4 regions of the Streptomyces rapamycinicus NRRL 5491 genome follow, and region 1 is predicted to be linked to each of the others. Evidence: riboswitches for the same ligand, from Rfam matches in the RefSeq annotation. Region 1 holds a riboswitch; each other region holds the start of a gene.

Region 1 (2,191 bases):
GGCGCTCGGCCGCGGCCTTCTTCTCGGCCGCCTCCTTCGCCCGCTGCTCGGCGGCCTTCTTCTCCGCCTCGGCCTTGGCCTTCCGCTTGGCGGCCGCCTCCGCGGCCTGGTCGGCGGCCTTGTCCGCGGCGGCCCTGGCGTCCTTGGCGGCGGCCTTCGCGGCGGCGGTGCGGCTGTCCTCGTCCGCCGCGTTCTGCTGGTTCTCGGCCTGCTGGAGGATGCGGGCGCGGAGCGCCTCGCCGGCGTCGGTGGTGCCGCGCTGCTCGTCCTCGCTGGTCAGACCGGCCTGGGAGAGCGGTGCGGCGGCGGTCTGCGCGCCGCTGTTGTCGTCCGACGCCCAGGAGCCGATGCCCGGCAGATCCTTGGCGGCGGGCAGGCTGGCCTTGACCTCATCGGCGACATGGCCGAGGTCCGGCATGGATATGGGGAGCGCGGGACGGTCCTTGGCGCTGGCCATACCGCCCGCACCGACCGCCGCGATCACGCCGACCCCGAGGACGGCGCCGCTGCGCGCCATGGTTCCGCCTCGCTGCTTGGCCACGCGGTGCCGGCCGCGTACGGGAGCGATGGACTCCTCAGTGGGGTTCCACTCCTCCCAGGTCTCGGCCTCGAATCCGGCACCCGGGCCCTCGGATGCGCCCTCATCCGCATAGCGGTCGTCGGGGGCGAACGCGTAAGGGTCGTCGGGGGCGAATCGGCCGTCCCCTGAGCTCATCCCGCCGCCGGCGTCGAAGCCGGGGCCGTAGGCGGTGGCGGTCCCCAAACCGCCTCCCCGTGTGCGATACGGGGCCTCGTCCAGGACAGACCTGTTGGACGCCACGGAGGCGCACTCCTTTCCTTCCCTCTCGCCTACCGGGTTAGCTGACGGGTTCGGAGCAGGAAGGTCTCCTACGGGTCAGGTTCGACCCGATTCACCCCAAGGTTGTTGGTTCCCCGGTTCCCTTGGTGCTGCTGGTGGTGCGGTACTGCCGCTGTGCGTACGGGATTCGGCGACGGCGCACGGTGCCGCCCTTGCGACGGTTGTGACGACCGCGCTGCGTTATCGAACGTTAATAGAGAGCGCGATGTGATTCCAAGCTGTTCCGAGGAATCCGCGCACCTTTGGCATGAACTTAGCACTCAAGAAGGGACAGATGGGGGCGAGTCGACGCACTGGGCAAGAGTTGGCAAAACCGCATACGGATCGATCGTGCATCAATTGTTATGCGGAGGGGGCTCGGTCGGTTACGCACGGTGTGCGGCGCGGTGTGGGTGCAGTGCGATGCGGTGCGGGTGCGGTGCGGCCGGTCGGCCGGTCGGCCGGTCGGTCGGCTACGGCGGCGTGGGGTTCGCCCTGTCGTTCCTCCCACCGTTGCCCTGCCCGTTGCCCCGCCCGTTCTCTCGCCCGCTGTCCCGCCCGTTGCCGCGGGCCGGGGTCCGACGGACCGCCAGCAGCGCCATGTCGTCCGGCGTCCCGCCACCCGTATGGCGCTCGACATCGGCCACCAAGGCGTCCAGCAGCTCCTGCGGACCGTCGAAGCGGCGGCCGCGCAGCCGCTCCTCCGGGTCATAGAACTCGCCATGGCGGTCCCGGGCCTCCGTCACCCCGTCCGTGAACAGCAGCAGCGTCTCGCCCTCCGCGAAGGCCAGCTCCATCACCCGGTCCGGCCAACCCGCCAACTCCCCCATCCCCACCGGCAGCGCCGACGCCTCCGGCTCCAGGGCCCGCACCGCGCCGCCCTCCTCCAGGAGCAGCGGCGGCGGATGGCCGCGGTTGATCAGCCGCAGGGTGGAGTCACCGCGCGGAATTTCGGCCACCACGGCCGTCGTGAACCCCTCGACCACCTCCAGGTCGGCCCGCCGGGCGCCCTCGCGCTGCAGCGCCCGCTCCAGGCGGCCCACGAGCGCCTCCAGGGTCGTCTCCTGCTCCGCGGCCTCCCGGAAGCAGCCCAGGAGGATCGCCACGACCTCCACGGCCCCCAGCCCCTTGCCGCGTACGTCCCCGACGGTCAGCCGTACGCCGTGCGGGGTGTCCTGGACCGCGTACAGGTCTCCGCCGATCGCCGCGTACTTCTCCGCCGGTACGTAGCGCGCGGCGATCTCCAGCCCGGCGAGCCGGGCGGGCGGCGCGGGCAGGACGGCGCGCTGGGCCGCCTCCGCGACACCGCGCGCCGAGGCGAGCCGGTGGTAGCTGCGGCGTACGACGCGGTTG
Region 2 (2,191 bases), 2.0 Mb from region 1:
ATTTCCGATGGCGGGAAGCATTTCATGGCTGTTTTTTGGTCAGCCGGGCGGCGGCACGCCGAAGGCCCCGTCCTGCGGACGGGGCCTTCTCGGAAGTCTCACGGGGTCTCGGGATCTCGGGATCGTGAGACCGCGCGCGGCGTTCGCGTCGGACGCGCGACGGGTCAGACGTTGACGCCGTGCGTGCGCAGGTACGACAGGGGGTCCATGTCCGAGCCGTAGTCCGGGCTGGTGCGGGCTTCGAAGTGCAGATGCGGTCCGGTGACGTTGCCGGTGGCGCCCGACAGGCCGATCTGCTGGCCGGGGGTGACCTTCTGGCCGACCGAGACGCTGATGGACGACAGGTGGCCGTACTGGGTGTACGTGCCGTCGTTCATCTTGATGACGACGTTGTTGCCGTAGGAGCCGCCCCAGCCCGCCTCCACGATCTCGCCCATGCCCACGGAGTGCACCGTGGTGCCGGTGGAGGCGTGGAAGTCGATGCCGGTGTGGCTGCCGGAGGACCACAGACCGCTGGACGCCTGGTAGCCGGTGGAGACGTAGGAGCCGCTGATCGGCGACACGAAGGTGTTGATGCGCTTGCGCTCGGCCTCGCGCGCCGCGCGCTCCTTGGCCTCGCGCTCGGCCTTGGCCTTCTTCGCCGCGGCCTCCGCCTTTCTGGCGGCCTCCTGGCGGGCGATCGCCTCTGCCTTGGCCTTGGCGGCGGCCTGCTCGGCGGCGGTCTCCTGGGACTGCGCCTGGGCCTCGATGTGGTCCGCGATCCCGTCGCCGATCACGATCGCCTGGGTCAGACCGGTCTGCTGGGGATTGGGGCCCCCGTCGGCCGCGAACGCCTGTCCGGTGATCCCGGCGACCACACCCGAGGCGACGGTCGTGATGCCCACGACGTTCGCACTCGTGCGGATGTTGACCTTGTTGGTGCGGCGGTGCTTACCGGTGGCAGTGCGGGTGGACGCCATACTGAGGCGCACTCCTTTCCTTCCTTCTCGCCTACCGGGTTAGCTGACGGGTTCGGAGCAGGAAGGTCTCCTACGGACCCCTCCCCCGGCCGGGGAAGGCGCCCGATTCACCCCTGGGGACGTGTTGGGTCCCCGGCTCCCCTGGCTTGCGCCGTACGGGGACTCGGCGATGACTGTCCGGTGCCGCGGGTGCGGCGGGTCGCTGGCGAACAGCCGGACTGACGCTAAACGGGCCCGCTTTCGATCACAAACGGTTCCGGTTTTTTGTTGCTCTCCCCACAAACCAAACAAGCAGTCAATCCCATAAATCGGGCATGTCGGAAGGGCCCCGGCGCCCTTTCGGGGCCGGGGTCCTTCCGCTGTCGGCTCATGGACCGGACGTCCGCCGGACCGCCTGCCGGGCCGTCAGCGAGCCGGCCGGACCGGCGGTTCCGCGCACGGATCCGGCCAACTCTCGTCGGCCGTCGGCTCAGTTGGAGATGACGCGCACTTCGCCGATGCCCAGCGCCCGGACCGGCTCCTCGATCGCCGAGGCGTCCCCGACCAGCACCGTGACCAGCCGGTCCGCCGGGAAGGCGCTCACCACCGCGGCGGTGGCCTCCACCGTGCCGGTCTCCGCCAGACGGGCGTACAACTGCGCCTGGAAGTCGTCCGGAAGATGCTGCTCGACCTGGTCGGCGAGGGTGTTCGCGACGGACGCCGCCGTCTCGTACTTCAGCGGGGCGACGCCCACCAGGTTCTGCACCGCGACATCGCGCTCGTCGTCGGTCAGCCCCTCCTCCTTCAGCGTGCGCAGCACCTTCCAGAGGTCGTCCAGCGCGGGGCCGGTGACCTCGGTGGCCACCGAACCGCTGATCGCCAGCATCGAGGCGCCCGTGGAGCCGCCCGCGGGCGACGGGGGCCCGGAGCGCAGCACCTGGCCGAAGGCGCGCACCCCGTAGGTGTAGCCCTTCTCCTCGCGCAGCACGCGGTCCAGGCGGGAGGTGAGGGTGCCGCCCATGCAGTACGTGCCGAGCACCTGCGCGGGCCAGACCCGGTCGTGGCGGTCGGCGCCCACGCGCCCGATGAGCAGCTGGGTCTGCACCGCGCCCGGCCGGTCGACGATCACGACACGGCCGGTGTCGTCCGCGACGATCGGGGGGGCCGTGCGCGGCGCGCCCGCCCCGCCCGTCCAGGCGCCGAGGGTGTCGGCGAGTGCCCGGTCAAGGTCGACACCGCCGAGGTCGCCCACG
Region 3 (2,191 bases), 1.2 Mb from region 1:
GTTCTGCTCGAGGAGGATCGTCCGCGCGGTGGGGTAGTCCTCCTCGAACTGGAGGATGTTACGGATCGTGGCGCCCCGGAAGGCGTAGATCGACTGGTCGGCGTCGCCCACCACGCACAGCTCGGCGGCAGTGGTCTCCTCGGTGTCGGTGCCCACCAGCTCGCGCACGAGTGTGTACTGCGCGTGGTTGGTGTCCTGGTACTCGTCCACCAGGACGTGCCGGAAGCGGCGGCGGTAGTGCTCGGCGACGTCCGGGAACGCCTGGAGCAGATTGACCGTGGTCATGATGATGTCGTCGAAATCCAGCGCGTTGGCCTCGCGCAGCCGCGCCTGGTACATCACATACGCCTCGGCCAGCGTCTTCTCAAAACCTTCCGTAGCCTGCCCGGCGAAGGTCTCCTCGTCGATCAGCTCGTTCTTGAGGTTGGAGATCTTGGCGCTGAAGGACTTCGACGGGAACCGCTTGGGGTCGAGATCCAGGTCCCGGCAGACCAGCGACATCAGCCGCTTGGAGTCGGCCGCGTCGTAGATCGAGAACGACGAGGTGAAGCCCAGCTTCTTCGACTCCCGGCGCAGGATGCGGACGCAGGCGCTGTGGAAGGTGGACACCCACATGGCGTTGGCCCGCGGGCCGACGAGCTCCTCGACGCGCTCCTTCATCTCGCCCGCCGCCTTGTTGGTGAAGGTGATGGCGAGGATCTGGCCGGGGTGGGTGGAGCGGGCGCCGAGCAGATAGGCGATGCGGTGGGTGAGCACCCGGGTCTTGCCGGAGCCGGCGCCCGCGACGATCAGCAGCGGCGAGCCGGTGTGCTCCACGGCGGCCCTCTGCTGCTCGTTCAACCCCTCGAGCAGGGCGGACGGGTCCACGGCGGGCCGGGCCGCGCCGTCCCGGTAGTGGGCCTCCCGCGGCACGGGCGCTTCGAAATCGCCGCTGAAGAGGTGATGCGGCACGTCCTCGGCGCCACCGTGGCCAGGGTGCGCCGAATCCTCGGGCGGCGGTGGCCGCTCCTCGTCCGGAGAAGGCCCGAGGTCCGCCAGGAAGCTGTCGTCAAAGAGGCTGCTCATCGCTCCCCGAGTCTAGGCCGCCCCACTGACAGCCGACGTCCGAACATCACGAAACGGTTTCGGGCAAAACGGCCACCAGTCTTCACAGGAGCCCCACGTGTTGGCTACCGTCCTGCGTCAGGCGGCCCGGAAGATCCGTCGGCGAACCACGTCGGCACGGGCGGCCTCCGCCGAGTCCGGTACGCCGTGAGGCGCCCGGAGCCGGGGACCCAACAACGCAAGACCGGGGTGAATCGGCCCGAAACGGTACGGCACGGACAGTGCCGTCCGGACACGGCCGTAGGGCAACCTTCCGTACCGCCCGAACCCGACAGCTAACCCGGTAGGCGGTCCACGGAAGGAGTCGCCACCCTTGGCGTCGCACCGCAAGCCGCGGAGCCGAATACCCGCCTCGCTCACGGGTCACAGCCGCCGTACGGCCGTCGGGTTCACCACGGCCGCCCTCGCATCCGTCACCCTGCTCTCCCAGTCGGCCAACGCCGCGCCCACCGATCCCAAGCCGGCCGCCCAGTCGATCGAGAAGGTGAAGGAGAAGGTCGACACCCTCTACCACCAGGCGGAGACCGCCACCCAGCGCTACAACGCCGCCAAGGAGCGCACCGACCAGCAGCGGGCCAAGGTCGACAAGCTGCTGGACTCCGTCGCCCGGCGCACCGAGAAGCTCAACGAGGCCCGGCGCATGCTCGGCGCCTACGCCACCGCCCAGTACCGCGAGGGCGGAATGGCCCGCTCCGCCGCGACCCTGCTGTTCTCCAACGATCCGCAGGACGTCTTCGACCAGTCGCATCTGATGGACCGGATGACCGGCCGGCAGAAGCAGGCCGTCGACGACTTCCAGAAGCAGCGGGTGAAGGCCGCCAAGGAGCGCGGTAAGGCCGGCGAGAGCCTCGCCTCGCTGACCGCGTCCCAGAAGCAGCTGAAGGTCCAGAAGAAGACCGTCCAGGACAAGCTGACCGAGGCCCGGCGGCTGCTGGCGAATCTGACCGCCAAGGAGAAGGCGCGGCTGGCGGCGATCGAGAAGAAGAAGGCGGAAGAGGCCCGCCGTAAGGCCGCCGAGCTGGCCGAGAAACAGCGGCAGGAGGCGGCCGCGCGCAAGAAGCAGCAGGAGCAGAACGCGGGTGACTCC
Region 4 (2,191 bases), 1.3 Mb from region 1:
GGCGCCGGACGGCACGGCGGCACGGCCGGTGCTGCCGTCGTCGAGGCCAACCTCGACCTCGACCGTGGGGTTGCCTCGCGAGTCGAGGATCTCGCGAGCTACGACGACGTCGATGGACGGCACGAGGTTCTCCTTCGTATGGGTCTGCGGTAGCAGCACGAGCCTAACGGGCCGGGAGGGCTGCGCCCCGCGTTCGCCCGCCCCACGAGACAGGGGCGCGACACAAAAAGCGAGATTCTGGATTAAAAATCCGGATTTCATGTGCATTGGGAAAGCCCCGGCGGGGCGTGCCATAGGGGCGGCACACCCCGGCCGGGGCTCGTTCTCACGGTGGCCGTGACCGTGGCCGTGGCTCAGCGGAGGTGCAGCTGCTGGCCCGGGAAGATCAGGTCGGCCTGCTCCACGATGTCCTTGTTCAGCTCGAAGAGCTTCTTCCAGCCGCCCTTGACGTCGTGGACCTTGGCGATCTTGCCGAGGGTGTCGCCGGACTTGACCTTGTACTCGCCGTCACCCTTCTTGATCGGGCCACGGGTCTGCTGCCGGGCGGCGCGCTCGGGCGCGGTGCGCGGCTGCGCCTTCGGCTGGGCCTTGGGCTGCGCCGGCTGGGCCGGGGCCGACTTGGTGGTCGCCGAGGATTGGTCCTGCGAGCCGGAGGGCGCGGACGGGGCGGACGGGCTGCCGCCGGAGGTCAGACCCTTGCCGCAGACCGGCCAGGCGCCCTTGCCCTGGCTGCCCAGGACCTTCTCGGCGATCTGGATCTGCTGGGCCTTGCTGGCCTTGTCCGCGGTGGAGGCGTAGGCCGTGCCGCCGTAGGCGGCCCAGGTGGAGCTCGAGAACTGCAGGCCGCCGAAGTAGCCGTTGCCGGTGTTGATCGACCAGTTGCCACCGGACTCGCACTGCGCGACCTGGTCCCACTGGGAGGTGGTGGCCGCGGAGGCGGAGGTCGCCCCGATGAGCGGTGCCGCCACGGCGGCACCGGCGAGACCGGTGAGCGCGGCGATACGGGTGGCCTTGGAGGGGCGGCGGTGCTTCCCGTTGGACTTGAGCATTTTGGTTCGTTTCCTCACCGACGCCTACGAGGTGAGCTGTCGGGTTCGGACGTGAGTTGCCCGGCCGGTCGCGATGGTCGCTCCCGGCTTCACCCCTAGCCGACGAGCCCGTATCCACAGGCCACTCGGCACCTACCTTGGGTCCCCCGCTCCTGCCTTCGGCGCTGACGCGTCGGTTTCCCCCCGACCGCCGGCAGGATTCGGCGTGACGATCGACGGTGCCCGCGGTGGCGAGCGGAAAGACGTTAAACACACCTTCCAAGAACGTTCAAACACCCCAAGGGCAGTGATTGGGGCTGTAATTGATCTCACCCGGCCCACATCGACGCAGGTGGGGCCGGGTGAGGAGAGATCGGACACGAGGTGCGCCCCGGAAAATGTGACGAGATGTATGTCTCACCGGGTCCAGAGCGGGCAATTCCCCCCGAATCACTGCTCCCTGATGGTGAGGTCAAGTCGCTGACCAGGAATGATCAGATCGGGGTCGATCCCGATGAGGTCCTCGTTGGTCTCGTAGAGCCCTTCCCAACCGCGGGACACATTCTGGTGCTCGGCGATCCCTGACAGGTTGTCACCGGGGCGAACAGTGTAATCGTCGTCCGTGGAGTCCTCGTCGCGGTCCGAAGCGCCGCGCGAGGCATGGCGCCCGGAGGGCCGTGCGCTCCCCGCGTCGCCGTCGTCGGCCTCCTCCCCGGCGTCCGGGGAGCCGCGGTGGCGGCCGGAGGGGTCCGCCGAGGGGCTCTCGGAGCCGTCCGGCACCGAGGGACCGTCCGAACGGGAGGGGCTGTCCGAGTCCGGGTCGTCCGCTGCCGGGTCGTCCGAGGCGGAGCCGTCAAGGCCGTCGGGGGACTTGGAGGTGTGGGGCGCGTCCGGCTCCTCGGCCGACCCGGACGCGTCCGGCGCGTCCGGCTTGCCGGCGCCGTCGGACGTCCCCGAACGGTCCGCGTCCGAGGAGGAGCCGTCCCGCCCCCGGTCCCCCTGGTCGTCCCCGCCGCGGCCCGTCCCCGGGTCCGGGGTGGCCGTGCTGCCGGGGTCCACATCGGGGGCGCCGCCGCCGTCGGTGAGCCCGGCGCCCAGCGCACAGCTCGGCCAGGCGTCGGGGCCGCGGTCGCCGAGGATCGCCTCGGCGACGGATATCTGCT

The links. A riboswitch is a leader RNA that binds a small molecule or an ion and turns the genes downstream of it on or off. The one in region 1 is predicted to bind cyclic di-AMP.
Region 2: another riboswitch for cyclic di-AMP. It lies ahead of LIV37_RS14945 (M23 family metallopeptidase); the one in region 1 lies ahead of LIV37_RS23485 (M23 family metallopeptidase).
Region 3: another riboswitch for cyclic di-AMP. It lies ahead of LIV37_RS28720 (C40 family peptidase); the one in region 1 lies ahead of LIV37_RS23485 (M23 family metallopeptidase).
Region 4: another riboswitch for cyclic di-AMP. It lies ahead of LIV37_RS29500 (LysM peptidoglycan-binding domain-containing protein); the one in region 1 lies ahead of LIV37_RS23485 (M23 family metallopeptidase).

Annotation. Positions count from the first base shown of each region.
Region 1 is NZ_CP085193.1:5,683,123-5,685,313, forward strand. Features, by position in the region: gene LIV37_RS23485 (M23 family metallopeptidase) at 1-820, opposite strand, end outside; cyclic di-AMP (ydaO/yuaA leader) riboswitch at 832-967, opposite strand; gene LIV37_RS23490 (PP2C family protein-serine/threonine phosphatase) at 1,312-2,191, opposite strand, start outside.
Region 2 is NZ_CP085193.1:3,705,456-3,707,646, forward strand. Features, by position in the region: gene LIV37_RS14945 (M23 family metallopeptidase) at 165-959, opposite strand; cyclic di-AMP (ydaO/yuaA leader) riboswitch at 974-1,138, opposite strand; gene LIV37_RS14950 (M16 family metallopeptidase) at 1,429-2,191, opposite strand, start outside.
Region 3 is NZ_CP085193.1:6,833,414-6,835,604, reverse strand. Features, by position in the region: gene pcrA (DNA helicase PcrA) at 1-1,065, opposite strand, end outside; cyclic di-AMP (ydaO/yuaA leader) riboswitch at 1,224-1,409, shown strand; gene LIV37_RS28720 (C40 family peptidase) at 1,418-2,191, shown strand, end outside.
Region 4 is NZ_CP085193.1:7,013,048-7,015,238, reverse strand. Features, by position in the region: gene eno (phosphopyruvate hydratase) at 1-123, opposite strand, end outside; gene LIV37_RS29500 (LysM peptidoglycan-binding domain-containing protein) at 354-1,049, opposite strand; cyclic di-AMP (ydaO/yuaA leader) riboswitch at 1,056-1,223, opposite strand; gene LIV37_RS29495 (LysM peptidoglycan-binding domain-containing protein) at 1,479-2,191, opposite strand, start outside.